Regions from separate parts of the Evansella cellulosilytica DSM 2522 genome, predicted to be linked through region 1. Evidence: predicted binding sites of a transcription regulator. Region 1 holds the regulator's gene; the other holds the start of a gene.
What was found. The regulator NrdR, encoded in region 1, represses ribonucleotide reductase genes. The targets are predictions, from matches to a motif close to AACACNATATATNGTGTT.
Positions count from the first base shown of each region.

Region 2: the regulator NrdR is predicted to act here: its motif matches at 4,716-4,733, upstream of BCELL_RS08520 (vitamin B12-dependent ribonucleotide reductase).

Region 1 covers NC_014829.1:3,415,032-3,423,167, forward strand. The annotation lists gene mqnC (cyclic dehypoxanthinyl futalosine synthase) at 1-452, opposite strand, end outside; gene dnaI (primosomal protein DnaI) at 594-1,529, opposite strand; gene BCELL_RS15830 (replication initiation and membrane attachment family protein) at 1,533-2,933, opposite strand; gene nrdR (transcriptional regulator NrdR) at 3,029-3,493, opposite strand; gene BCELL_RS15840 (hypothetical protein) at 3,529-3,939, opposite strand; gene speD (adenosylmethionine decarboxylase) at 4,137-4,499, opposite strand; gene BCELL_RS15850 (DUF2524 family protein) at 4,622-4,876, opposite strand; gene coaE (dephospho-CoA kinase) at 4,975-5,574, opposite strand; gene ytaF (sporulation membrane protein YtaF) at 5,620-6,258, opposite strand; gene mutM (DNA-formamidopyrimidine glycosylase) at 6,379-7,215, opposite strand; gene polA (DNA polymerase I) at 7,242-8,136, opposite strand, start outside.
Region 2 covers NC_014829.1:1,875,834-1,883,969, forward strand. The annotation lists gene gcvPA (aminomethyl-transferring glycine dehydrogenase subunit GcvPA) at 1-1,272, shown strand, start outside; gene gcvPB (aminomethyl-transferring glycine dehydrogenase subunit GcvPB) at 1,269-2,735, shown strand; gene BCELL_RS08510 (rhodanese-like domain-containing protein) at 3,004-3,372, opposite strand; gene BCELL_RS08515 (lipoate--protein ligase family protein) at 3,577-4,407, shown strand; gene BCELL_RS08520 (vitamin B12-dependent ribonucleotide reductase) at 4,872-7,427, shown strand; gene mntR (transcriptional regulator MntR) at 7,763-8,136, shown strand, end outside.

The DNA.
Region 1 (8,136 bases):
GAAACTTCCACCATTTTATATATTTCTGCTGGTGAGAATGAATGCATCGTAATTTGAGGGAAACGTTTTTTAATTTCCTTTAATAAATTCGTATAATAGCTAAATGGCAAATCTGGATTCGTTCCACCTTGCATTAATATTTCAGTTCCACCAATATCAATCGTTTCTTGAATCTTTTTAAATATTTCCTCATCATCTAACACATAACCCTCTTCATGTCCTGGTGGTCGATAGAAGGCACAAAATCTACAATAAGTATCACAAAAATTTGTATAGTTTACATTCCTCCCAATAACAAATGTCGTTACTGGATCAGGGTGCCATTTTTGCATCATTTCGTTAGCTACTGCTCCGATTTTTTCAATTTCATCACTTTCATAAAGCTGAACAGCATCCTCAACAGAAATCCGTTCACCATTACGAGCGCGATCAAGAATATGATCAATACTCATCATTTTCCCCCATTCCTATAAAACTAGTAAGTAGGCAAGCCATATCATATATAAAATAACAATTATTATTACTTATAAAACTATCGTAACATATAATCCTAGTAATTTCCTTGGAAAAGCTTGAAAATTATCGATACGAAACTATGCTCGTTTATTTTCCCCATTCATAACAATAACATCATTTAAATAACGTATTCTTTCCATGATTCTTTTTGCCTTTAGCTCATCCATTTTTTCTACTCCACCTCTTTGCGTGTAAGAAAGATGATGTTCTAGCTCATCAAGGTCAAAGTTCGAAGTAAAGAGCGTTGGCAGCTTTTCCATCATTCTATACTGCAGTAATGCGCCTAAAATATCATCTCTCACCCAGTTAGACATTGTTTCTGCCCCAATATCGTCTAAAATAAGAACAGGAGCTTGCTTCACTTCATCAAGCTTCGATTGATATGATCCATCAGATATACCATTTTTTAGCTCTCGAAAGAAGTCTGGAGCATAAACAATCAGAGTAGAAACTTCTCTATCTGCTAATTCATTCGCAATGGCACCCATCAGAAACGTTTTTCCAACACCAAATGGGCCATATACGTACAATCCTCTTCCATTTTCTCCTGGTTTCACATTAACGATAAACTCAAGCGCATTGGCTACTGCCATCATTCTCGAAGAATGGTCTTCATGAATATCGTCAAACGTTGCCTGAGTCATTTCTTTTGGTACATATAAGCTTTTTATTAATGACGATTGGCGCTTTCTTTCATCAGCCGTTTTCTTTACTGAGCACACCTGGTACTCTAGCTGTAAATCGTCCCGGTATGTTGATAGCTTCGGCTGATATCCTTTCATGATATTCAAACAGGCTTCAACACCCGGACAATTGTCACAGTTATCCCACTGCGTTTTATATTGATATAGTTCATTTATCGCACGATCTAATTGTTCATTCGTTACATGTGGATTTTCGGATAAAAAGTTTTGAACACGCTCGCTGCTTAATGTTTCAACCTTCATTTTTTGGAATCTTTTTTCAAACTTTCCATCAGAAAAATGTTGTAATGAATCTCTAATCGAATCCAACTTTTATCCCTCCTTCTTCGAGTTCTTTAACATTTCTTTATATAATTCCACTTTCTTTTTAGCTTCTGACAATTGTTCTGCACTTTCTGTTTTGCTTTTCCACTTATCTTCCGTCATCCATTTAGGCAAAGGTTCTTGGCGTACATTTTTAGAAGTATTCTTTATCGTATTAGCCGCCTTCGTTTCTTTACTTTTTTGGAAGCTTTCTATTTTATCATATTCTTTCCTAGCAAAATTCATCGCTTCTTTCACCGTCTTTAAATTCGCTCGCGCCCAGTGACTGGCAATTTTATATGCTAAGTTTTTATTTAATTTTTTATCATGCATAATAAAAATATATTCAAGTAAAACATTTACAACACCAGGTTCAAGCTTATAATCAAACATGAGCTTTTCAATTATCTCTAAATCGCTTGGCGAAACTTTAGCACCATTTCCCCAGTCCTGCATAAATTCAATTGGTGATGTCGTTTCGAAGTAATAAATTTGTTCTTCTTCTGCTGTTTTAGGTTTTTCTATCGTACGTAGCGCTTCCGGATGTACTCGTAAGCCAAGTGTAGGTGGCTTATCGATTTCATTCATACGGTACCTACGTTTCACTTGTTTTTTGAATTCTTCTTCATCTAACTCATCGGTATGCAAAATGGAATCTTGGACAACCTTACTCATTTCATTAGGGGTTAATTTATATAAAAATGCCATTTTATAAATTAATGCTTTTTTATCTCGTTTTAATAGCCCATCCTTCACTACAAATGGAGGCAAAAATGATAAAAAGGCGTTAAAGTCAAAATCAATTCCTTCAATAATGTAATTTTCATTCTTCTTGCGTCCCTCAAGAGCGTCACTTCTTGTTAAAACATCATCCATATCTGGGTGTACACTATTTAATTCTGAAGGATGTAGAGAAGTAAATACTTGATCAAATGATCTCGTAATATCTTCATGATTGCTAATATCGACTTGTTCTACTTTAAAGCAGTTACGTAGCTGAATATATCTGTCTTTACTTCCGATTCGATTATATAAAAAGACACTCAACATATCATCTAAAAAAAAGGATTCTGGTGACATTGGAGGTTGTAATTCATAATAATGAACAAATTCATCTGTCTGTTTTTCTCTATATACTTTTAACAATCCTATTGCTTCTAGCTTTTTTCGCTCTTGAAAAATTTCATCAAGGTGCTTTCCCGTATAGATCATTAATGTTTTATGTGTTCGCTCAATTTTTTTACCTACATGCCTACTTAACTCGCTTGCTAACGTCATATATAAACTAAAAGCTGTAGCTCCTATTAACGGTTGATATAGTAACGTTAATACATCTCTATCTGTTTCGTGTAAGCGATCCTTCATATAAGCAATAAATCGATCAGACGGTAAAATTTCTTTCCAATGCAAAGCCTTCACCTTTTCTTCTTTAAAGTTAGTAATAGATATATATATAGTCGATAAAGATAAAAAAGGAGCGTTCACTTCGCTCCAAGATCATCATTCTACTTTTTATTTTCCCTATCTAATAGTTCTTTAAGTTCTTCAACAAATACGTTTATATCTTTAAACTGTCGATAAACAGAAGCAAACCGCACATATGCAACATCATCTAATACAACGAGATGCTCCATTACTTGTTCACCAATTTCATTAGATGGTACCTCTGATAATCCCTTGTTGCGAATCTCTTTTTCAACATCTTCTACAAGTTTTTCAAGCTTTTCTAACGGGACTGGACGTTTTTCACAAGCACGAATAAGACCTCTCAATACTTTCTCTCTACTAAATTCTTCTCTATTTCCACCTTTTTTCACAACAATTAATGGTGTTTTTTCAACACGTTCAAAGGTTGTAAAACGGTAGCTACATTCCTCACACTCTCTACGGCGGCGAATGGAATGCCCTTCATCACTCGGCCTTGAATCTAAGACCCTTGTCCCATTATGATGACAGCTTGGACAAATCATATGTTGATCATCTCCGATTGGTCTTTATCCGTTAATTAATATTTAATAAGCTCGTCTCCTAAGCCACTACCTATAAAAGTTAGTCGCTTGTCTAAATCTTCATAAATCCCATAAATAACATGACGACTATGTCCAAAATCAGTAAATAGCACCGTATCTGTATCTACTGAAATATCCACAGCTGTTTTATTTGGTCTTACCATAATAACAGTAAAAACAATTAACTTCTTCTTTCCTTTCTTTACTTTCACAATTACTTCTCCACGATCCTCTTCAACTCTAGCTATTTCATAACCTTGGCGCTGATTTATTACACCTTCGATTTCTGCAATAACTTTATCTTTCATTGCTTTGTAATACCGTGTCCTTAACTTTTCATCAAAATGATTTTCCTTCGTTTCTGTATGATTTCCTAAATACAATTTTGCTTTTTGTATTATTCCCATTTTATCATCCCACCTTACCAATTTAAGAATAGCAAGAAATAAGACTTTATTCAATTAAAATTAGATGGAAATAATGAAAAGTTAATGCATAAGGAATGTGACACCATCGGTAATTTGGTGTCACATTAATGAAATGTTAAAAGCTAATTTAAAACAGTTTTTGAAAGTTTTGCACTTTCTCCTTATCTACCCTTTTCTTATTGATTTATTTTGATAGGACCTATACCTCGAGATAATTCTAACGATTGTGTCGACTTTGCTTCTAGAGATCCCATAATATAGTTTGCTGCAACATGCGGGTCTAGATCTCCACAAGTGTAAATATCAATGCTAGCATATTTATGCTCCGGAAAACTATGAATAGTTAAGTGTGACTCACTAATGATCACTACTCCACTTATTCCGTATGGTGCAAATTTATGAAATACTACTTCTCTTACTTCCGCACCCGCTTCTAGTGCCGCATCCACAAAAACCCTTTCCATGTATTGCATATCAATTAATTTTTCTAAGTTACAATCCTTTAATTCTGCAATAACATGCCTGCCCATCGTATTCATAAGAGTCACAACCCCTTTACAACTTGCTATTCGCTTTTTCACACATAGCACGAGGAAAAACAATGTTATCAACCATAAGCTTGCTGTGTATGGGTTTGAAGAACTTTTATTCACTCAAAAAACTATATTCCTCTTGTCATTACTTCTTGTGTGTAAAGTACGAGGTCTCTCGCCTCACGAATAGCTACTTGCTCTTCAGGAGTAGCGGTTTCTAAAAGGACACTTGCCTCTTCTTCTAATTCCTTTAATTGTTTGAACGCATAACTATACTCTGTTGGATCGTATTCTCTTATTATTTTTATATCTAATAATTCCTTTTGCGCTTCCTCGACTGTCTCTTTTACGTTCATCATGTAATGTGTAATGCTAGTATTCATTCACTTACCTCCATATATGTTGTCTAACGTTATTATGAAGTGTAACGTGTAAAAAGATACACTTTCATTCACAGAAGTAACAAATGGAGATGCTAAATTTATTTGCATATTAATTGCCAGCGGTGAATGAGTTCATTTAATTGCTTTTTAGTGTCTTCAAATGTGCCATCATTGTAGATAATTGCATTTGCGTATTTTTTCTTTTCGTCAATTGGTATTTGTGCATGTATTCGGCTAAGTGCTTCTTTTTCCGTTGATGAATCACGAGTCATGAGGCGTCTTAACTGTATCGTTTGAGGGACATATACTAGTAATACCTTCTCGACAAGAGAAAGAAGGTTACTCTCTATTAATAAAGGGATATCTAAAATAACAGTTTTATAACCATTTTTTTTATACATATTCGTTTCTTCTTTCATTTTTCTTCTAACAACGGGATGAACGATATCATTCAGTGCTTTTCTTTTCCCTTCATCTTTAAAAATAATTGAACCAAGCTTTTTTCGATCAATAGACGTGTCATGCAATAAAATGCCTTCTCCAAAGGTTTCCACAATTTTGATGTAAGCTTCACGTTTAGGCATTACAGCTTCTTTTGCTATTTGATCTGCATCTACTATTGGAAATCCTTTCTCCTTTAGCATAAGGGAGACAGTAGACTTCCCTGTAGCTATGCCTCCAGTAAGTCCGATAATCATGTGATACCTCCTTGTCCTAGTCATGATATGTATAAAGGGGTGTGATTACAGTTGCCACACCCCAATAATAATAAGTAATAAACCTGGTAAAAAAGAAAAGCGTTGTATCCACTTTATACCTGAAAATAACCAACCACTTTTCATACCAAGGCTTAAGAACACCCCACACATTACACCAACGCTAATTGCCATTAGCCAAGGTGAAAGTCCGATAAGAGAAGCGCCTATTCCTGCACCAAAAGCATCTAATGACAATGCTAGCCCTAGTAATAGTGCCTCTTTTCCAGTAATAGCACCCGAGTTATCTAAATCTGCTACCATAGGCTTTCTTAATATTTTTATAACGATACCTAACGTTTTTATTTCTAGATTAATTAATGTTTCTTTTTCTTTTTTTGTTTTCTTTTCAGTTTTTGCTGGTCGGTACGATTGATATATCGCCCAAGCACCAATCCCTATTAGTATAATGCCACCAATTGACTCTGCTACGCTAGTGGAAATTAGTTGCTGTAACCCACTACCTATCGCCATTGCAATTAAAATAGAAAAAGCTGAAAAGCCAGCTATAAACAGTAAGGAAGAAAAAGGTAACTTCATTTTTCTTAATCCGTACGTCAAACCGACTCCAAAGCTATCCATACTAACAGCGAATGCAAGAAGAAAAAGCGAGATCATTTCCGCCATTGGCATGAGCTCCTTCCTATCAGTGATACGATAGTATATGGTTAGAGCCTTTCCAATGTACTTGAAAAATGAAAGTTCGCTTCATCTTTTAAAAATGTTTACAATTTATCATGTCCCTCATCAATGATTACGTACCTTTTGGCAGGATGGACACGTATGAGTTCCTCTTCCACTAACAACGTTTTTTACAATTTCGTCTCCACACACTTTACATTCCATTCCTTTTCGACCATACACGTAAAGTGTTTGCTGAAACATCCCCATTTCTCCTTGACCATTTACGTATGTTTTTATAGAGGAGCCACCCATATTAACAGCTTCTTCTAACGTATCAACAATACTTTTGTGAAGCTTTTTCACATCATTGGTATTAAGTTCATTACTTGCAACCTCTGGATGGATATTAGCTCGAAACAATGCCTCATCAACATAAATATTTCCTAATCCAACGACATATGTCTGATCTAAAAGGGTCGCTTTAATATTTCTTGTTGTCTTATTTAAAAGATGATATAAACGTTCAGGCGTGAACTCATTTGAAAATGGTTCCACTCCTAACTGTATTAATGGTAAGTGATTGTACTCTTCTCCCTTTGGGAATAAGTGCATCGTCCCAAACTTACGCACATCTCGATAGCGTAGTTCTTTATTACTTTCTAAAATAAATCGAACGTGTGTATGTTTATCTGGCTCTTCGTCTTCAGAAAAGATGCCGTATCTCCCTTCCATACGTAGGTGAGAAATTAGCGCATAGTCATCTAATAGAAAAACAAGGAACTTCCCTCTTCTTTTAATATCGTGAAACGTTTGTCCAATTAGTTTTAGTCTAAATTCATCAATATCGTCTGGCTCCTTAATGATCTTTGGCCAGGAAACTCGTACATCTTTTATTGTCTCATTTAAGATTAACTTTTTTAACGTTCGTTTTACTGTTTCGACCTCTGGTAATTCGGGCATTTTTTCTCACCTTCTCATTGGCTCCATTACTTTGCGTCGTACCATGTATCTCCAAATGAAAAATCAACCTTTAAAGGAACTGCCAGGTTAACAGCATTCTCCATCACCTTTGGAACTAACTCTTTCATCGTCTCAATTTCCTCTTGAACTACTTCAAATATCAATTCATCATGTACTTGTAATAGGAGCGTAGACTTCAATCCTTTTTCCTTCATCTCTTCTTCCATTTTCACCATTGCTTTTTTAATAATATCAGCTGCACTTCCCTGTATAGGGGTATTCATTGCGGTACGTTCAGCAAAACTTCTTAAATTAAAGTTTCTAGAAGTAATTTCGGGTAAATACCTTCTTCTATGAAGCATCGTCGTAACATAGCCATTAACACGCGCTTCCTCCACAATCGATTCCATATACTCCTTCACTCCTGGATAGCTATCGAAGTAACGGTCAATAAACTTTTTCGCTTCTTTACGGGTAATCCCTAAGTTTTGTGATAGACCATAATCACTAATGCCGTATACAATTCCGAAATTGACTGCTTTTGCTGTTCTTCTCATTAAGCTCGTCACTTCATCTGCTGAAACATGAAATACATCCATCGCTGTTTTCGTATGCACATCCATATTTTCTTTGAAGGCATTTGTTAAATTTTCATCGTTTGATATATGTGCTAAAACACGAAGCTCAATTTGTGAATAATCAGCAGCAAAAATAACTGCATTTTCTCTTTCAGGCACAAATGCTCGTCTTATTTTTCTTCCTTCCTCAAGTCGAATTGGAATGTTTTGAAGGTTAGGCTCTGTTGAGCTTAGTCTCCCTGTTTGTGTTAATGCCTGGTTAAATATAGTGTGAATCTTTCCAGACTTTTGGTGTATGACTTTTAGTAATCCTTCAATGTAGGTTGAATTTAACTTACCAAGT
Region 2 (8,136 bases), 1.5 Mb from region 1:
ATTGAAGAGCTTTTTGGAGATATTCCAGAAGATATTCGTTTTAAAGGTAAGTTGAATATAGAAAAAGCACTTGATGAGACGAAATTAGTAAAAGAAATGAGTAAGTTAGCAAATAAAAATATTAATGTAAAGCAATATACATCTTTTTTAGGTGCTGGGGTTTATGAGCATTATATTCCTTCAGTAGTAAATCATATGTTACTACGCTCGGAGTTTTATACAGCATATACACCATATCAGCCAGAAATATCACAGGGGGAGCTACAAGCAATTTTTGAATTTCAAACAATGATTAGCGAGTTAACTGGAATGGATCTTGCTAATTCCTCTATGTATGATGGCCCAACAGCACTAGCAGAAGCAGCGATGATGAGTGCAGGACATACGAAAAAGAAGACAATTCTTGTATCAAAAACAGTACACCCGGAATCAAGAGAAGTATTAAAAACAAATGCAAAAGGCCAAAACTTAACAGTTATCGAAATAGATGAGAAAAATGGTGTTACTGACCTAGAGCATTTGGCAAACGAATATAATGATGATACTGCTAGTGTGATCGTACAGTATCCTAATTTCTTTGGGAATATTGAAGACTTAACTGAAATAGAAAAAATTGCTCATAAAGAGAAGGCGCTATTTGTCGTCTCATCTAATCCGGTAAGTTTAGGTATATTACAGCCACCAGGAAAGTTTGGAGCAGATGTTGTGGTAGGTGATGTACAACCATTTGGTATTCCTACTCAGCTTGGTGGACCACACTGTGGTTATTTTGCAGTAACAAAGAAATTGATGCGTAAAGTTCCTGGGCGTTTGGTTGGTCAAACGACAGATCAAAACGGAAAGCGTGGTTTTGTGTTGACGCTTCAAGCCCGTGAACAACACATTCGTCGTGATAAAGCAACGAGTAACATTTGTTCTAACCAGGCTTTAAACGCACTAGGCGCTTCGATTGCAATGAGTGCGTTAGGGAAAAACGGTGTTCAAGAAATGGCGAAACAAAACATTCAAAAAGCATCTTATGCTAAAGAATCGTTAAGACGTCAAGGAGTAAAAATTGTCTATAGTGCACCAACATTTAATGAATTTGTCATCAAACTTCCAAAGTCGGTTAAAGAAGTGAATGAAGAGCTACTAACGCACGAAATAATTGGTGGTTACGATTTATCACGTGATTATCCAGACAAAGGACACTTCATGCTCGTTACGGTAACAGAGCTTCGCACGAAGGAAGAAATTGATAAATTTGTAGCGGTATTGGGGGGAGTACAATGATTCATCAACAAGATCAAGCGTTAATCTTTGAAATTAGTAAAGAAGGTAGAATAGGACATAGCTTGCCTGAAATGGATGTCCCTGAAGTCGCTTTAGATGAACTTATACCATCACAATTCCAAAGAGAAGAGGCGGCAGAGCTACCAGAGGTTTCAGAACTGCAACTCGTTCGTCATTATACAGCACTTTCACGTCGTAATCATGGGGTTGATTCTGGTTTTTATCCATTAGGATCATGTACGATGAAGTATAATCCGAAAATAAATGAAGATGTGGCGAGATACCCTGGCTTTGCTCACATTCACCCTTATCAAGCGGAATCAACTATACAAGGTGCTTTAGAGCTAATGTATCATTTACAAAACTCTCTAGCTGAAATAACAGGTATGGATGAAGTGACGCTTCAACCAGCTGCAGGTGCTCATGGTGAATGGACGGGGCTCATGATGATCCGTGCGTTTCATGAGGCGAACGGAGATACACATCGTACTAAAGTGATCGTTCCAGATTCAGCACATGGAACGAACCCTGCTTCTGCAACTGTAGCAGGTTTTGAATCGGTTACAGTACGTTCGAATGAAAAAGGACTTGTTGATTTAGATCACTTAAAAGAGGTTGTCGGAGAAGATACAGCTGCACTTATGTTAACGAACCCAAATACGCTAGGTTTATTTGAAGAGCAGATTGTAGAGATGGCTGAGATAGTTCATAACGCTGGCGGGAAGCTTTATTATGATGGTGCCAATTCAAATGCGATTTTAGGAATTACAAGACCTGGAGACATGGGATTTGATGTTGTCCACTTAAACTTGCATAAAACATTTACAACACCTCATGGAGGCGGAGGACCAGGATCTGGACCAGTAGGAGTAAAGAAAGACCTCATTCCATTTTTACCAAAGCCGACTGTCGTAAAAGATGGAGAGACGTACCGTTTTGAGTATAACCTTCCTCAATCGATCGGAAGAGTAAAGCCTTATTACGGAAATTTTGGTATAAATGTGAGAGCGTACACTTATATCCGTACGATGGGTCCAGAAGGATTAAGGCAAGTATCAGAGCATGCGGTTCTTAATGCGAACTATATGTTCCGCCGTTTACAACCATATTACGATGCTCCGTATACTCAGCATTGTAAGCATGAATTTGTTTTATCTGGACGTAGGCAGAAAAGGTTAGGGGTCAGGACGCTTGATATTGCTAAAAGACTACTGGACTTTGGTTATCATCCACCAACGATTTATTTCCCATTAAATGTAGAAGAATGTTTAATGATTGAACCTACAGAAACGGAATCGAAAGAAACGTTAGATGAATTTATCGATGCGATGATTCAAATTGCTAAAGAAGCGGAGGAAACACCGGAAATCGTTCAAGAAGCACCACATCACACAGTTATTGATAGACTTGACGAGACAACAGCTGCAAGAAAACCGGTGTTAAGATATACGAAAGAAGATTAAGTTCTCTATCATAAAAACGCTCGTATTGGTTTCCAACCTTTACTAATATGAGCGTTTTTTTGTTTGCGAGTAGAGCACTAGTACTTTAAGGGGTTGATCAACCTCTTAGCAATGTCAGGAGTCGACGAATCTCATAAAGCTTACTATAAGTGGGTGTGCGGCGTGTTAAGCCATTGCCATAACTATTAATAGCTTATTGGAACAGCCTCTAAAATAAAAAAAATGTTATAACAGCTTCGTGAAGCAGTTATAACATTTTTTATTTCATTTATTTTTTTATTTTTCCTGACCACTTTCTAAATCCGCCTTTTAGCATAACGATATTCTCTACACCACGTTTTTTTCTTAGGAATTTTGCAGCTTGGACACAGCGTGTACCATTTTGACAGTATAAGTACACAGGCTTGTCAGGTCTAATCTCTGCTTTTCGTTGTCGGATTTGAGAGAGTGGAATATTTCTAGCACCTAATATGTAACCAGTATTAAATTCCCTTTCTTCACGAACATCGATTAGCTGAGCTTTTCTATAATCTTTTCGAAATTCGTCTTGCTCCATTGTTGTTAGATAGCTTGGCTTTTTCATGCGCAAGATGAGAAATATAATTAATATTAATGTTAGAACGATTAACGTCCACATAGAGGGTCCACTCCTTTATAAATATATACTTATAAAATGATATACCGAAAAAGTAATAGTTGCAATGTTATTTGCTTAAGATTCAATAGAAAATTCAATTTCTTTCATTAGAAATGGTTTTAACTTGAGCATGTAACTTTGAAGTTTGTTTCATTTTATGTATGATAAATACGTATATTTTAAATTAGTTTGTGAGGTTGAGATATGGAAACGTGGTTTTATCTAGATTCAGAAAATAAAGATCCTGCTTATAATATGGCATTAGATGAGAAGCTAATGGATTGGCATCGAGAAAAAAAACTACCGCCAATTATTCGCTTTTACGGTTGGAACCCAGCAACTTTATCTGTAGGTTATTTTCAAAAGGTAGAAAAAGAAATTGATTTAAAAGCAGTGAAAGAGCATGGGTTAGGTTTTGTAAGAAGACCTACTGGTGGGAGAGGAGTGCTTCATGAAGATGAACTGACATACAGCGTCATTGTGTCAGAAGACCACCCGCAAATGCCTGAAACTGTAACAGAGGCTTACCGTGTAATATCGGAAGGGTTACTAGAAGGCTTTAGAGAGCTTGGTCTCGATGCTGAATTTTCGATTCCAAGAACGGATGAAGAGAAGAATGCGTTAAAGCGTCCGCGCTCAGCAGTTTGTTTTGATGCGCCCTCTTGGTATGAATTAGTAGTCGAAGGTAGAAAAATTGCTGGTAGTGCACAGACGAGGCAAAAGAATGTGATATTACAACATGGTTCGATAATATTAACGCTGGATGAAGATAAGCTTTTTGACATTTTTAAGTATCCTAATGAAAGGGTAAGGGAACGTATGCAAAAAGCTTTCAAGAATAAAGCAGTAGCAATAAATGACTTAACAAATAAAAAGTTTACAATTGAAGATATGAAGAATGCGTTTAAGGTCGGTTTTGAAAAAGCATTGAACATTAGCTTGAACCCTATTTCATTAACGAAGGAACAAGAAAGGGAAGTACAAGATTTAGTGTCGGTGAAGTATGGCACTGACGATTGGAACTTTAAAATGTAAGTAAATAATTATCTAATGAAAAACATTTTTCATTTCTTGAAAAATGTTTTTCTTTCTTATAAACAAAGCAACTTATAAAACGAACATATCAATTTGTCGATAGAGGAAAATCTATGTCGTTGTTCGACAAATCGTACGACTATATTCGTCGATTTTTTACAACTGATGAATTTTATTAATACACTGAATTAGCACATAAAGATCTTTGTTTTTCTCTATTTTTCATCATAATTTAGCAATTTTAAAAGTTGACAAATTTATTTGTATCACTACAAAGATCAATATATGGTACTTTTGTTGTGAAAGTGAACACTATATATTGATGACTTTTATTTTGTGTGCTATAGTGAAACAAGCAATCAATGAGATTGGCATATGTTGCCATGACAACAGAAACCGATCCTTGAAATTTATAAAAATATGAAAAAAATGTAGAAAGGGAGCGGAGGCCTGTGACTACGTATATGTCTGAAAAAACGATCAACGTTGAGGCGCTAAACCGAGACATTGAACAGTTTCCTCAAGTATTTCCGATTACTCCAGACATGAAAATGAAGCAAAGTGGAGTATCGAGGTTGGTTATGTTAGACCGCTACACGTTTAAAGACACCGAGAAAAAAACATTAAAAATAGGAGACTTTGTCGTATTAACAGTTAAGGCAGATCCTAAGTTTCCAGCTCGTGGTTATGGTTTTGTTGTTGATATTAACTGGCCAGAAAACCGTGTGAAGATCGCCGTTGAGGATGAATTTTTAGGGGTGTTAGATGATCCAGAGGAAAAAGAGACGGGGATAGTAGATCGATCTCTTGATACGATAGACAAGCCGCTTGAGGTCTATTATGAGCAAATAGCAAAGCGTAATGCTCGTGGTTTGGCTGAAGTAGAGGTGGATCCTCAGAAACAAGTGGAATCATTTGAAAAATTCTATCACGAACTTGTTAATATGAACTTCGTACCTGCAGGACGAGTTCTCTATGGAGCTGGTGCAGAAACGGATGTGACGTACTTTAACTGTTACGTGATGCCTTTTGTCGCGGATTCTAGAGAAGGAATCTCTGAGCACCGTAAGCAAGTAATGGAAATTATGAGTCGTGGCGGTGGCGTTGGTACTAATGGCTCTACTTTGAGACCGAGGAACGCATTAGCTCGCGGAGTTAACGGTAAATCATCAGGATCTGTATCATGGCTAGATGATATAGCAAAGCTAACACATTTAGTAGAACAAGGTGGCTCGCGTAGGGGAGCACAGATGATAATGCTAGCGGATTGGCATCCTGATATTTTAGAATTTATTATATCGAAGATGCAAAATCCACGAATTCTTAGATACCTACTTGAGAATACGGAAGATGCACAAATTCAAAGACTCATAAAGGAAAAATTAAGTTTTACCCCTTTGTCAGAGCTTGATGAAGCAATGTATCAAAGTATCGTTAATTATAAACATATTCCTGGGACCGGTGGATTTGATCCGAAAATCATTCGGGAAGCTGAAGAAAAATTGTCAACAGGTGGGACATACTCTGTAAACAATTCGGAGTTTCTAACTGGTGCAAATATATCTGTATGTATTACGAAAGAATTCATGGAAGCTGTTGATAATGATGAAGATTATGCTCTACGTTTTCCAGATGTTGAAAATTATAATGAGAAAGAAATGGAAGCCTATAATCGTGAGTGGCATGAATACGGGGATGTACGCGAATGGGAAGCATTAGGATTTGGCGTACGTACTTATCGCAACATTAAAGCGAAAGAGCTTTGGAATCTTATTAATATTTGTGCAACGTATTCAGCAGAACCCGGCATTTTCTTTATTGATAATGCAAACGAAATGACAAATGCTAAGGCGTACGGCCAAAAAGTAGTAGCAACAAATCCATGTGGAGAGCAACCACTTGCACCATACTCTGTATGTAACTTGGCTGCAGTCAATTTAGCGGAAATGGCAGATAAAGATAATAAAGTTGTTGACTTCAAAAAACTAGAGCAAACTGTTGCGACTGGTGTGAGAATGCAAGATAATGTCATTGATGCAACGCCATATTTCCTTGAAGATAATACGAAGCAAGCCAAGGGAGAGAGACGTGTAGGTCTTGGTGTGATGGGACTTCACGACTTACTAATATACACTGAGACTGTTTATGGATCTGAAGAAGGTAATGCGTTAGTTGATAAAATCTTTGAAACAATTGCTACAACTGCCTATCGTACAAGCATTGAACTTGCAAAAGAAAAAGGAAGTTTCCCATACTTAGTAGGTAATAACGAGCAAGAAACAAATCACTTAAGAATGAAGTATATTAATACAGGCTATATGAAAAAAATGCCTGAAGATGTTCGACAAGGGATACTACAGTATGGTATTAGAAACTCTCATTTACTAACAGTCGCACCTACAGGGAGCACTGGTACAATGGTTGGTGTAAGTACTGGTTTAGAGCCATACTTTTCATTCTCCTATTTCAGAAGCGGGCGTCTTGGGAAATTTATAGAAGTAAAGGCAGAAATATTACAATCTTATTTAGAGCGGCATCCAGAAGCGGATCCAAATGAACTACCTGAATGGTTTGTATCAAGTATGGAACTTTCACCAGAGGCGCATGCGGACGTACAATGTGTTATTCAACGATGGGTAGACAGTTCTTTAAGTAAAACGGTAAATGCTCCACGTGGATATACAGTTGACCAAGTAAAAAAGGTATACGAGCGTCTATATAAAGGTGGAGCAAAAGGTGGTACCGTATATGTCGACGGTAGCCGTGATTCACAAGTACTGACTCTAAAAGCAGAAGAGAATGATATGTATGCTGTAGAGCTTGCTGGTGAACCAGAACAAGATACGGAAAAGAAGCCAGTCGTCCTCGTGGATACAATTGCTGACGTAAGAAGCACTTCTGTTACTTACGGAAGTGAAGTTGGTGATACATGTCCAGTTTGTCGTAAAGGGACCGTAGAGGATATTGGTGGTTGTAATACATGCACAAACTGTAGCGCACAGCTGAAGTGTGGATTGTAATTTTAAAATTTGATCACTTAAGACTATGTTGAAGAGGTAACTACTTTGACATAGTCTTTTTACGATTGATTGAAAATTTTCAAACGATGCGTTAGAAATATCGACGCACGTAGTAGGGAGAAAAAACGTCCCATTCACTACACTGGCGATGTTTATTGTTTTATGAGCTCCTTAAACGAAGTGACTTATTTATTGCCTTTATAAGTTCATTTATGTTAGCGTAAGCTAGTACAACAATTTGTTTTATAGTATAATTTTACATAGATAAAACAGCATATAAAGTAGTACATAGATCATGTATTCGTGTATATCGTAAAAAGTTTGGAGGGGACCACATGCCTACACCGAGCATGGAAGATTATTTAGAAAGAATATACTTATTAATAGAAGAGAAAGGGTATGCAAGAGTGTCTGATATCGCAGAAGCCCTTGAGGTACATCCATCCTCGGTAACAAAAATGGTACAGAAATTAGATAAAAGTCAATATTTAGTATATGAAAAATATCGTGGTCTTGTGCTAACAGCTAAAGGTAAAAAAATTGGGAAACGTTTAGTATATCGCCATGATCTCTTAGAAGAATTTATGAAGATCATTGGAGTAGACAAAGACAATATTTACGAGGATGTAGAAGGAATCGAACACCATCTTAGTTGGGATGCAATTGATCGAATTGGAGACTTAGTTCAGTATTTTGATGAAAACCCAGA